Regions from separate parts of the Burkholderia sp. Tr-20390 genome, predicted to be linked through region 1. Evidence: predicted binding sites of a transcription regulator. Region 1 holds the regulator's gene; the other holds the start of a gene.
What was found. Region 1 encodes FliA, which starts transcription of late flagellar genes. Its sites were predicted from a motif close to CTAAAGTTTNNNNNNNNNNNGCCGNTA; they were not measured.
Positions count from the first base shown of each region.

Region 2: a site for FliA is predicted at 5,823-5,849, ahead of motA (flagellar motor stator protein MotA). Genes of this name have one in related genera too.

Region 1 covers NZ_JAAGPC010000258.1:54-4,466, reverse strand. Annotated here, with positions in the region: gene ahcY (adenosylhomocysteinase) at 133-1,551, opposite strand; S-adenosyl-L-homocysteine riboswitch at 1,584-1,699, opposite strand; gene G3N98_RS36385 (RNA polymerase sigma factor FliA) at 1,808-2,542, opposite strand; gene G3N98_RS36380 (flagellar biosynthesis protein FlhG) at 2,565-3,383, opposite strand; partial or broken gene flhF (flagellar biosynthesis protein FlhF) at 3,376-4,413, opposite strand, start outside.
Region 2 covers NZ_JAAGPC010000004.1:101,283-110,271, forward strand. Annotated here, with positions in the region: gene G3N98_RS02995 (FAD-dependent oxidoreductase) at 1-364, opposite strand, end outside; gene G3N98_RS03000 (cupin domain-containing protein) at 450-794, opposite strand; gene G3N98_RS03005 (helix-turn-helix transcriptional regulator) at 993-1,877, shown strand; gene speB (agmatinase) at 2,044-2,994, shown strand; gene G3N98_RS03015 (aldehyde dehydrogenase family protein) at 3,017-4,498, shown strand; gene G3N98_RS03020 (patatin-like phospholipase family protein) at 4,640-5,566, opposite strand; gene motA (flagellar motor stator protein MotA) at 5,983-6,852, shown strand; gene motB (flagellar motor protein MotB) at 6,863-7,819, shown strand; gene G3N98_RS03035 (hypothetical protein) at 8,053-8,598, shown strand; gene G3N98_RS03040 (DUF2325 domain-containing protein) at 8,719-8,989, shown strand, end outside.

The DNA of each region.
Region 1 (4,413 bases):
CGATCAGTGGCCGCCGCCGGCTGCCGCGGGTGCCCGAAGGCGCGCCGCGGCAGCCGGCGATCCCGCGCCGTGCCGCCGTACCGGGTGCGCGCGGGTGACGCGCGCCCGGCACCGCGGCAGCGGCGCATCGGATCAGTAGCGGTAGTGGTTCGGCTTGAACGGGCCGTCCTTCTGCACGCCGATGTACGAAGCCTGCTCGTCCGACAGCACGGACAGGTTCGCGCCGATGCGCGCGAGGTGCAGGCGCGCAACCTTTTCATCGAGGTGCTTCGGCAGCACGTACACCTTGTTCTCGTACTCGTTGCCGCGCACGAACAGCTCGATCTGCGCGAGCGTCTGGTTCGCGAACGAGTTCGACATCACGAACGACGGGTGGCCGGTCGCGCAGCCGAGGTTCACGAGGCGGCCTTCCGCCAGCAGGATCACGCGCTTGCCGTCCGGGAAGATGATGTGGTCGACCTGCGGCTTGATGTTTTCCCACTGGTACTGGCGGGTCGACGCAACGTCGATTTCCGAGTCGAAGTGGCCGATGTTGCAGACGATCGCGTTGTGGCGCATCGCCTTCATGTGATCGTGGTTGATCACGTGGTAGTTGCCGGTGGCCGTCACGAAGATGTCGGCCTTGTCGGCCGCGTATTCCATCGTCACGACGCGGTAGCCTTCCATCGCCGCCTGCAGCGCGCAGATCGGATCGATTTCGGTGACCCACACGGTCGCGCCCAGGCCGCGCAGCGATTGCGCGCAGCCCTTGCCCACGTCGCCGTAGCCCGCGACGACCGCGACCTTGCCCGCGATCATCACGTCGGTCGCGCGCTTGATGCCGTCGACCAGCGATTCACGGCAGCCGTACAGGTTGTCGAACTTCGACTTGGTGACCGAATCGTTCACGTTGAACGCCGGGAACGGCAGGCGGCCGTCCTTTTCCATCTGGTACAGGCGGTGCACGCCGGTCGTGGTTTCTTCGGTCACGCCCTTGATGTGCGCGAGGCGCGTCGAGTACCAGGTCGGGTCCGCGTCGAGGTGCTGCGCGATCGACTTGTACAGCGCGACTTCTTCCTCGTTGGTCGGCTTCGCGATCACCGAACGGTCCTTCTCGGCCTTCGCGCCGAGGATCAGCAGCAGCGTTGCGTCGCCGCCGTCGTCCAGGATCATGTTCGCGAATTCGCCGTTCGGCCATTCGAAGATGCGGTGCGAGAACTCCCAGTATTCGTCGAGCGATTCGCCCTTGAACGCGAACACCGGCGTGCCGGCTTCGACGATCGCGGCAGCGGCGTGGTCCTGCGTCGAGAAGATGTTGCACGAGGCCCAGCGGACGTCCGCGCCGAGCGCCTTCAGCGTCTCGATCAGCACGCCCGTCTGGATCGTCATGTGCAGCGAACCGGCAATGCGCGCGCCCTTCAGCGGCTGCTGCGCCTTGTATTCGTCACGGATCTGCACGAGGCCCGGCATTTCGGTCTCGGCGATGTTCAGTTCCTTGCGGCCCCAGCCGGCCAGCGCCATGTCGGCGACGACGTAATCGTTGGAAGCTTTGGAATCGATAATGGCGTTCATCACGCCCTCCTTTCTAAAAAGTTTCTAGATTGGTGACGTGAGCGCCGTTCAGGAAGCGGGGCCGACGCGGTTGTGCCGCACGGCTGCTTGGTGAAGCCTTCCGAGCCTGGCGGACGCAGGGTGGTCCGTCGCAACGCTCCTCGGAAAGCGGAGAGGATTGTAGCAAATCGGCGCGCAGAATGCGCAAGCACGCACACACGTGGCGCGCACCCGGCACACGCGCGCGGCGTCGGCGCGCGCGGCCTTCAGTAAAGGGTCAGGACTCCGCGCCGACCCACGCCTGTTCGCGCAGCCGTGCGCGCAGGCGCGCGACGGCCTGGCTGTGCAGCTGGCACACGCGCGATTCGCTCACTTCGAGCACCGCGCCGATCTCGCGCAGATTCAGACCCCGTTCGTAGTACAGCGACATCAGCAGCTTCTCGCGCTCCGGCAGCCGCTCGATCGCCTCGACGAGCGCTTCGCGCAGGTGCTCGTCGAGCAGCGCCGACAGCGGATCGGCGTGATCGACGCGGTAGCGGTCGAGGAACGGCTCGTCGTCGGCCGCGCGGTCGAAATCCTCGTAGTAGATCAGCTGGCTGCCGTGCAGGTCCTGCAGCATCCCCTGGTATTCGTCGAGCGGCATGTTCAGGTGCTGCGCGATCTCGGTCTCGCTCGCCGAGCGGCCGAGATGCTGCTCGACCTGGTGCACCGCGTGCTCGACCTCGCGCGACGTCTTGCGCAGGCTGCGCGGCAGCCAGTCGTTGCTGCGCAGCTCGTCGAGCATCGCGCCGCGGATACGCTGCGTCGCGTAGGTCTCGAACTGCGCGCCCTGGTCTTCCTTGTAGCGGCCGGCCGCGTCCATCAGGCCGATCATGCCGGCCTGGATCAGGTCGTCGAGGTCGACGCTCGCCGGCATCTTCGCGACGAGCTGCAGCCCGAGGCGTCGCACGAGTGGCGCATATTGCGCGAGCACGTCGGCCTGGGACATCTTTCCTTGAGCGTTGTACATCATGGCTCTCTCCTTGCGGTGGCGCTCACGCGGCGTGTGCCGCGCCCGCCTCATACGACGGCTTGCCGCCCGCGTGCACGGCACGGCCCGCACCCGAACGCGGGCGCATCGGCCAGTACAGCAGGTCGGCGGCAATCTGCCGGTAGTCACGCGCGGCGGCCGACGACGGGAACGCGTCGACCGCGGCACGCGTCAGCTCGCGCGCATGCTCGACGAGCGGATCGGCGCTCACGCAGCCCGCGTCGGCGATCGACACCGTCAGGTAGCGGCTCGCGACGCCCGCGAGGTTGTCGAACGCCGTCTTCGCGTCCGCGTGGCTGCCGACGTGATTGGTCAGCACCCGGAACTGCGCGAACGCGTGCGCGAAATGCAGCCGCTTCATGCACGCATACGCCTCGGTGATCGCCTGCGCGGCGACCCGCGTGACGACCAGCACGTCGTGCGCTTCGCGGGCGAGCGCCGAGAACGAACCGTCGCCGCCGAGCTGCGCGTCGACGAGGACGATGTCGGCCGGGCCGTCGATGAAATCGCTCAGCTGCGCGTCGGTGTAGCCGGTGCGCGCGAGCCGCGCCGCGGCGCACAGGCCGAAGCCGGCCGCGACCCGCGTGCGCTCGCCGTCGCGCAGCCACGCGCCCGCCAGCGTCGCGCTGGCCGAATGCACGTCGGCACGCTCGTCGACGACGAGCACATCCTTGCCGAGCGATGCGAGCGCCGCCGCCAGGTTCACGACGGTGGACGTGCAGCCGACCCCCGCCGGCCCGCCCGCCACCGCGACGATGCGTGACGCGCGCCCGGCCAGCAGGCGCCGCAGCCCTTCGGCCTGGTCGATGATTCGTTTATCCAAATCGCACCTCGTGAAGCTCGGCGGTGGAACGTGCGGTCAGTGCGGAAAGCAGCGTCGGCATGTCCTCGTCTTGCGGCACGAAGGGCGAGCCGTCACGCGGTACACAGAACGCGCTCTTCAGCAGGAATTTGGTCGACGCGACGTACAGGTTCTCCGGCACCTTCTGGCCGGTCGACACGTAATGGATCGGCAGCTTGTAGCGGATCACCGTGTCGAGCACGCCGCCGAGGTGGGTCGCCTCGTCGAGCTTCGTGAGGATGCAGCCGGCCAGGTCCGGATGCTCGCCCGCGCTGCGGTACGCCTGCACGACTTCGTTGAGCGTGTCGCCGTGGCTGGTCGCGTTGAGCAGCAGCAGGCGCTGCACCGGCGCGTTCGCCCCGTGCAGCATCGCGATCTGGTCGGACACCGCGCGGTCGCGCTGGCTCATGCCGATCGTGTCGATCAGCACGATGTGCTTGTTGCGCAGCTCGGACAGCGCGAGCGCGAGGTCGCCCGCATCCTTCACCGCGTGCACGGGCACGCCGAGGATCTTGCCGAAGATGCGCAGCTGCTCGTGGCCGCCGATCCGATAGCTGTCGGTGGTCAGCAGCGCGACCTTGCTCGCACCGAAGCGCATCACGCAGCGCGCGGCCAGCTTCGCGGTGGTGGTCGTCTTGCCGACGCCCGTGGGCCCCATCAGCGCGAACACGCCGCCGCGCTCCATCAGCGCATCTTCGCTTTCGAGCACCGGCAGGTTCGACGCGAGCACCGACTGCGCCCATTCGGCGGCCTGTTCGAAGGTCTGCGCGCCGTCGCCGGCCGGCATGTTGTCGACCAGCATCCGCACGAGCTGCGCGGAGAAGCCGGCCGCGAACAGGTGCTTCGTCAGTGCGCCATGCACGGCGCTGCGACGCTGGCGGTCGTGCCACATCAGGCTGTCGAACTGCTCTGCCATCATCCCGCGCAGTTCGCCGAGCTCCTGCATCACCGTATCGTTGACGATCCGCTCGATGCGCGACTTCACGGCGTCGGCCACCGCGGCGGCCGCGTC
Region 2 (8,989 bases), on a different contig from region 1:
GGAACACGCGCACCGCGTTCGGCAGCCCGTGCATCACCGACGTCGAGATGATCCCGCCCGCTCGGCCCGACGCGCCGTGCGCCACCTTGCCGGCCTCGATCAGCACCACGTTCAGGTGCGGCATCTGCTCCTTCGCCTGCACGGCCGCCCACAGCCCCGTGAAGCCGCCGCCGACGATCAGCAGGTCGGCCGTCGCGTCGCCGACGAGTTCCGGCTCGGTGGCCGGCGCGGCCGGGTTGTCGAGCCAGTACGGGAACAGCTTCGTATTCGCGAGCGCCGCCTCGACGCCCAGTGCGACCGGTGCGCCACGCATCGCGTGCGCCTGCTCCGGTGCAGTCTCTCTTGTCTTGACTTCCATTTCCATGATCCCAGCCATCACACGCGAACAGCGAAACCGCCGCCGGGCGCGCGTCACACGGACGACGACACCTCGGCGGCGGCTTCGGACATCACGACTTCTCGAGCAGCACGTAGAACTTCTTCGCGTCCTCGATCGTCTCCCAGCGGCCCGCGAAGCCGGCCGGCAGCAGGTAGCCCTGGCCCGGCGCGAATTCCTTGCGGTTGCCTTCGACGTCGGTCAGCGCGATCCGGCCCTCGACGAGCCACACAGCTTCGTCGGCCGCGGTTTCCGGAAACTCCACCGAGCCGACCTTGCCTTCCCACCAGCCGATGATGTAGTTGCCGCTCTTGCCTTCCGCCGCGCGCCAGTCGCTTTCGTCCATGCCGAAGTCGAGCTTCGTGAATTCGCCGATGCCTGCGCCGAGCGGCAGGATGTCCTTGATCAGTTTGGTCATGTGAATCTTTCGTCTCTTGATTGAAAAAAGCAGGGACAAAGTTACTCATTTACACTGCCCCGGTATGCCCCCCTCCGGGGGGGACAAGCGGTGTTTTCCGGGGCAAACGGGTCGGCAGGACAACCGACGGTGTTTCCCCTTAATGACGTTTTCGGTTGCGAACGCTACAATCCGCCGGCTTCTGACCCGGGGAACCGCATGCTGCTCAACGTGAACCCCTTCCACCGCGACAACGACCGTTTCAACGTGTCGTTCAAGGCGCTGGGCGAGCTGATCGAGACGGTCGGCACGCCGCACTTCGTGCCGCGCCTTACGCAACTGCTCAATGAAGTCGTGCCGCTCGACGTCGCGCACGTCGAGCGCTCGCGCGTCGACGGCTCGATGCCCACCGGCTATCGATGCGAATGGATCGGCAGCAGCGGCATCGATACCGAATCCACCGAAATCTCCGACGTGATGACGCTCTACTACGAGCGCTTTCTCGACAGCGACCCGCTGTTCGCGGGGCTGCGCGGCAAGACGGGCACGATGCTGGTGGTGCGCGACATCGCGGCGATCCCGCCCGGTGAATTCCGCCAGCGGCTGTTCGACGACGTGCGTATCGGGCACGAATGCGTGCTCGCGCGCGGCACGCGCTATTCGCAGCATTCGATCGCGCTGGAGCGCGGCCGCGACCGGCCGCCGTTCACGCTCGCCGAGATGAACCGCTTTCGCAGCATCAGCGACATGCTGTTCCCGCTGCTCGAACTGCATGCGTCGACCACGGCCGTGCGGCGCGTCGCGCACCCGACACCCGACGTCCACCCGCTCGCGCAATTCGATGCGCGGATCGCGGCCGACGGCGTGAAGCTGTCGAAGCGCGAATACGAAACCTGCAAGCACCTGCTCTCAGGCAAGACCGTGCCGGAGACGGCCGAGATCCTCGGCGTGCGGGTCGCGTCGGCCGAGTCGTACGTGAAGCGCGCATTCGTGAAGCTCGGCGTGCGCACCAAACGCGAGCTTGCCGCGTGGGGTTCAGCCTCCACCGCGTTCCCGTCTACCGGATCGCACGACGGCGCCGCGCCGACCGCCATTTCGCGCTGACACACCCGGCCGCACTGGCGGCCGCGTTCGGTTGCGCCGCGTCGATGCGGTGGCGCCACTTGCATCGAAGCCCGTCGATGTAAACGTTGCGACTTCAAAATCTTCGCGCGCGTGTTCTCCTCTACCATCGGCCGATCGCTTGACCTCACAAAAAAGGAGACGGCCCATGCCCCGCGAACTGAATCAACCGATGGGCGGCAACGAGATGCCGCGCTTTGGCGGCATCGCCACGATGATGCGGCTGCCGCAAGCCGCGACGACCGACGGCCTCGACGTGTGCTTTGTCGGTGTGCCGCTCGACCTCGGCACGTCGAACCGCTCGGGCTCGCGCTTCGGCCCGCGCCAGATCCGCACCGAATCCGTGCTGCTGCGCCCGTACAACATGGCCACGCGCGCGGCGCCGTTCGATTCGCTGCAGGTGGCCGACATCGGCGACGTCGCGACCAACCCGTACGACCTGAAGGACTCGGTGCGCCGCATCGAGGAGGCGTACGACGAGATCGTCGCGAACGGCTGCCGGCCGATCACGCTCGGCGGCGACCACACGATCGCGTGGCCGATCCTGCGCGCGCTGCATAAAAAGTACGGCAAGGTCGCCGTCGTGCACGTCGACGCGCACGCGGACGTGAACGACACGATGTTCGGCGAGAAGATCGCGCACGGCACGCCGTTCCGCCGCGCGGTGGAAGACGGGCTGCTGCAATGCGACAAGGTCACGCAGATCGGCCTGCGCGGCACCGGCTACCACGCGGACGATTTCGACTGGTGCCGCCAGCAGGGCTTCACCGTCGTGCAGGCCGAGGAATGCTGGAACCAGTCGCTCGCGCCGCTGATGGCGCAGGTGCGCGAACGCGTCGGCGACACGCCGGTCTACCTGAGCTTCGACATCGACGGCCTCGATCCGTCGTTCGCGCCCGGCACCGGCACGCCGGAAATCGGCGGCCTCACCGTGCAGCAGGGCCTCGAAATCGTGCGCGGGATGAAGGGCCTGAACATCGTCGGCGCGGACCTCGTCGAAGTCGCGCCGCCGTACGATCCGACCGGCACCACCGCGCTCACCGGCGCGAACCTCGCGTTCGAGATGCTCTGCGTGATGCCGGGCGTCGCCTACCGCTAACCCGACCGACAGGATGACCTTCATGTCCACCGCCGAGCTTTCCCGTTCCACCGCCACGTTCGTGCTGCCCGCCGCGCACATCGCCGGCCAGCCCGTGCGCACGCCTGCCGACGCGCCCGGCGCGCCGATCTTCGACGCATCGACGGGTGCCGCGATCGGCTGGCAGGAGTTCGCGACGACTGCGCACGTCGATGCCGCGGTGCGCGCCGCGCGCGACGCGTTCGCCGGCTGGCGCGATACGCCGCCGGCGGAACGCGGCCGGATTCTCGCGACGATCGCCGAGCGCGTCGAGGCGTCGCGCGATCGTCTTGCCGCGCTGCAGATGCAGGTGAGCGGCAAGCCGCCGTTCGAGGCCGACGCCGATGTCGGCGACGTCGCCGCGACGTTCGCGTACTACGCGAAGCTGTGCGAAGACCCGGCGCTGTTCACGGCCGAACCGGTCGCACTGCCGAGCGACGCCGTCACCGCCGAGCGCTTCCACGATTCTGTCGGCGTCGCGGCGCTCGTCATGCCGTGGAACTTCCCGATGGTCACGACCGCGTGGAAGCTCGCGCCCGCGCTCGCCGCCGGTTGCGCGGTCGTGCTGAAGCCGTCCGAACTCACGTCGCCCACCGAGCACGCGCTGCTCGACATCGTCGCCGAAGCCGGCGTGCCGGCCGGCGTCGTCAACGTCGTGAACGGCGGCGCCGACGTCGGCGCGGCGCTGACCGCGCATCCGCTGATCGACAAGATCTCGTTTACCGGCAGCACGGCGGCCGGCCGCAAGGTCATGCAGGCCGCCGCCGTCGACATGAAGCGCGTGACGCTCGAACTCGGCGGCAAGTCGTCGCTGATCGTGCGCGACGACGCCGACCTCGACGTCGCCGTGTCGCTCGCGGTCGCGGGCGCCTTCACGAACGCGGGCCAGATGTGCTCGGCCACCGCGCGCATCCTCGTGCACGACAGCGTGTACCGAAGCTTCATGGCCGCGTTCGAGACGGCCGTGCGCGCGCTCGTCGTCGCGCCGCCGGCCGCGGAACACGTCGCGATGGGGCCGCTGATCTCGGCCGCGCAGCGTACGCGCGTCGAAGCGATGCTCCAGCACGGCATCGAGGCGGGCGCACGCGTCGCCTTCAGCGGCCGCGTGGCGGATGCCGGCGGCGACGGCTTCTTCATGGCGCCCGTCGTGATCGCCGAGCCGGCCGCCGACAACCCGCTGTGGACCGACGAAGTGTTCGGCCCCGTCGCGTGCGTGAAATCGTTCCGCACCGACGACGAAGCGATCGCGCTCGCGAACGACACGCGCTACGGGCTCGTCGCGACCGTCGTGACGCGCGATGCGGCTATCGCGAAGCAATTCCAGCAGCGCGTGCGCGCGGGGCTCGTGTGGATCAACGCGCCGCAGCTCATCTACCCGCACGTGTGCTGGGGCGGCTTCGGGCTCAGCGGAATCGGGCGCGAACTCGGCGTGGCGGGGCTGCGCAGCTATCAGGAACTGCGCCACGCGATGCGCGCGATCGACTGATCAGTGGGGCCTTCGAGGCCGTTGGCGGCACCGTGTCTCGCGGCACGGTGCCGTCTTTTTTACCGATTTATGGAACGAGGCCCGGGCAGCCCGGCAACCGGCGTTCGACGGCCCTGCGGCTGCACGGTGCATGAGCAACGATCAATGCGAAAGCACCGCAGCATGATCGTGTTCGCGCAACTGGCCTGGAATCGCACACGCCGCGAGCCCGCCCTCCTCGATCCACGCGCGGGTGCGTGCCGCGGCCTTGTCGATCAGTTGCGCACACTGCGAGTAGTCATAGGACGACACCTCGAGCGGACAGAGCGGCGGCACGACATGAATGTGCGCGCGCGCGCCGTATAGCTCCAGATCGCGCACCAGTTGCCGCGCGATCACGAGCGTCAGCGCGTGCGTCGCATGCGCGATCGGGCTGCGTGGCGGGACGCGCAACGCGCAGGCGAACCCGGCCGGCAGCACGACGATCCGCTTGGCGCCGAGCGCGATCGCGACCGAGATCGGCGTATTGTTCGCGACGCCGCCGTCGACGAGTTCCATGCCGTCGATGCTGACCGACGGAAACACGCCGGGAATCGCCGCGCTGGCCAGCACCGCATCCACGACCGGGCCGGCCGACAGCACGACTTCGCGGCCGCTCAGCACGTCGGTCGCGACGATGTGGAGCGGCAATGCGGCCTGCTCGATCCGGCGATACGGCAGGTTGTTTTCCAGCAACAGGCGCAGCGCGTCGGCCTCGACCAGATGCGGCCGGTTGCGCAGCAGCATCGCGATGAGGCTGCGCATCGAGAACGGCATCACGTCCTGGCGGCGGATCCTGCACCACAGCGCTTCAAGCATCGCGACGCCGTCCGCGTCCGGCCGGCCGGCGAAATAGGCGGCATTGATCGCGCCCGCCGACGCGCCGATCACGCAATCGGGCCGTTCGCCGCTCGCGACCAGTTCGCGAAGCATGCCGACCTCGATCGCACCCAGGCTGCCGCCGCCGGCGAACACGAAGGCGGTCGAGGGAATGGAAGCGGACGTCACGGTGCGCCCTCCTGCGGTTGGCTGCGATAGCGCTTTCGCCATGATGGATCGTGCGGCGCCTCGGTTGTCCTGATGAAAACCCTGCCGTTCAACCGGCGATGCGCGCCACGCTCCGCGGCATCCCGCGCCATCCTTTTTCGGAGAGGGCTGCGTCACTCCCGCCCCGTTTCCCGCTCACATCCGCCCGGTCGTTCACGCGACGGCCGCGCATTTTTTGACTTCGATCAATAAAGTTGCGCACATCGGCACGCGCAAACGTGTGCAGCTCATGCGCCACGCGGGATCCGTGCAATCACGGGTTCAGTTGTCCAGACGATCGCCGTTATTGCATCAACACCCGCCGATCGACGTCGTCTTGCAACGAACCGGCGCCATCGCGGGCATGGAGCGGGACAGCCGGGCGCCCCGCTCGCTATTGAACAACGGATGCACCAGCGCAAGTCGCGGACGAGGTAATCATGTTTGTAGCCATCGGGTGGATCGTCGTGATCGGGTCGGTGATCGGCAGTTTTGTCGGTGTGGGTGGCCATGTGCCGGCCCTTCTCCAACCGTTCGAGCTGCTATGCATTTTCGGCGCCGCGCTGGGTGCGTTCGTCGTCAGCAATCCGGTCACGACGCTGAAGAAGACGCTCAAGACCCTGCCGACCTGTTTCAAGGGCGGCGGCTATACGAAGCAGCAATACGTCGAACTGATCGCGCTGCTGTACGAGCTGCTGCAGAAGGCGCGCCGGGACGGCATGATGGCGCTCGAGGCCGACGTCGATGCGCCCGAGCAAAGCCCGCTGTTCCAGAAGTACTCGCACGTGCTCGAAGACCATCACCTGCTCGACTTCATCGTCGACTACCTGCGGATGATGTCGAGCGGCAACGTGAACGTGCTGGAGATGCAGGACCTGATGGACGAGGAACTGCATACGCACCATGCGGAGGCGTCGGTCGCGGCCAATGCGATCCAGAAGATGGCGGACGGCCTGCCGGCGTTCGGCATCGTCGCCGCGGTGATGGGGGTCGTGCACACGATGGGCTCGGTCGGCGCGCCGCCCGCCGTGCTCGGCAAGATGATCGCCGGCGCGCTCGTCGGCACCTTCCTCGGCATCCTGCTCGCGTATGGCTTCGTCGGCCCGCTCGCGGATCTGCTCAACGCGAAGGGCCGCGCCGCGGCCAAGCCGTTCCAGTGCGTGAAGGCCGTGCTGCTCGCGTCGATGAGCGGCTACGCGCCGCCGGTGGCGGTGGAATTCGGCCGCAAGGTGCTGTTCACCGCCGATCGCCCGAGCTTCAAGGAGCTCGACGAGGCCGTCCGCGCGACGAAGTCGCCCAAGGCCGCGTAACGGAGGCGCCATGGCCGACAGTCGCTCCAACCCGTCGAAACCGTCCGTCGCGGCATCGCTCGTCGTCGTGCGCCGCAAGAAAGGCGAGGACCACGACGCCCATCACGGCGGCGCCTGGAAAATCGCGTACGCCGATTTCGTCACGGCGATGATGGCGTTCTTCCTGCTGATGTGGCTGCTCGGCTCGGTCTCCAAGTACGACAAGCAGGGCATCGAGGACTACTTCAACACACCGCTGTCGACGCTGCTGTCCGGCGGGCAGAATGCGCAGGCGCCGCGTCCGAGCGTGGTCCAAGGGGGCGGCCGCGACATGTCCGACCCGACGCCGGCGATCAACGCGAAAGCGCAACCGGTGCCGGCCAGCTCGCCCGCCGCACTCGCCAGCATCGTCGATACGCAAAAGCTCGAACGCCTGAAGGCGAAGCTGACCGCGGCGATTGCACAAAGCCCGTCGTTGCGCGCGTACCAGGACCAGATCCGGATCGCGATCACCAACGAGGGCTTGCGCATCGAGATCGTCGATTCGCTGAAGCGCCCGATGTTCGCGTCGGGTAGCGCGCAACCCGAAAACTATGCCACCGCGATCCTCACCCAGATCGGGTCGGCACTCGACGATGTCGACAACCGCGTGTCGATCGCGGGGCATACCGACTCGACGCCGTATCCCGACGGCTCCACGGGCTATTCGAACTGGGAGCTGTCCAGCGATCGCGCGAACGCGGCGCGGCGCGCGCTGGTCGCGGGCGGGTTGCGGGAAGACAAGCTGCTCCAGGTGCGCGGGCTCGCGGATGCCCTGCCGCTCGACAAGAATGTGGCGGACGAGCCGATCAATCGCCGCATCAGCATCCTCGTGATGAACAATGCCGCCGAGCAGGCGTTCTTTCGCGACGGTGGCCGGGCGACCGTGGACCAGACGGCGGGTGCGCGAGCTGTCGTGCTGCCGGCGGCGGTTACTCGGCAGCATTAGGCACGTTCGCTGCTTTGGGCCGGATGGGGGGCCTGTCACTCGCCGATCCTCCTGCCCGGCGGCAGGTCCCTCCGCGTCACGGCCGCGTCCGGAACGGCCGTGAGCGATATCGACTGACCAGTCGGCCGCTCCGGCCGTTGACGGCACCGTGTCTCCTCCACGGTGCCGTCTTTTTCTGCGCACTCGATATATTCCGTAGAATATATCGACACCAGCACCTCCGGAGACTCGCCATGCCCCGCACGCCGACGGATCGCGCCCCGCAGCGCGCCGCACGGGAACAGCCGCTCGCGCGCAAGATCCACGCGCTCAGGCCGCTGTCGAGCGACGCGCGCGCCCAGCAGGTCACGGATGTCGTCGACGCGTTCCGGCGCCTGCGCGGCAGCGTCGTGCGCTTCATCCGGATGTTCTCGGCGGCGCACGCTGAAGGCTGGCCGGACGATGCGCTGTCCGCGATGGGCTTTCGGGAACTGCTGTCGACGCTCGAACACGCCGCCCGCGCCGCCCGCTTCACGCGCCTGCCCGAACTCGAACGGGTGATCGGCCACGCGCGCCGCCTCGAACGCACGCGCGACGACGTGTTTTCCGACTCGTTCAGCAACGACCCGGCCGCGATGCGCGACGCGGTCGCCGCGCTGGAGCGTGTCGACGTGCTGTTCGTCGGGCTGTGCGTCGAGTACGTGATGGCACGTCACGCGCCGGCATCGCTCCCCGTTTCGCCCGAAGCCCCAGCCCCCGCCGCACTGCCGCTCACCGACGATTCGACCGCGCTCTGCTGACCGCGCCGCGCGGCCTTGCTCCGTGATTTCCCCGGAATTTCCAGCGTTATATTCCATGGTATATTTCGCAAATCTTTCGCGCATCCGTCCCCGGCCCGACCAGGCCGGACAGAGGTCAACATGCACGCTCCGCCCTTTCGCCTTGCCCGCACGGCGGATCTTTCGACGCCCGGCGGTACCCTGCCCGCGGCAACCGGCACGCGGATCGACGCATGCTGCGCGCCGTCGCGCGCGCAATTGACCGAGCTGAAGCGCCGCGCGCGCCTGTCCGAACTCGATGCGAACCTGCACTGCTCGATCATCGGCACCTGCCTGACCACGCACGAACTGCGCAGGCTCGTACCGAAGTTCACCGACCTCGATCGCCAGCGCGCGACCGACCTCGAGATCC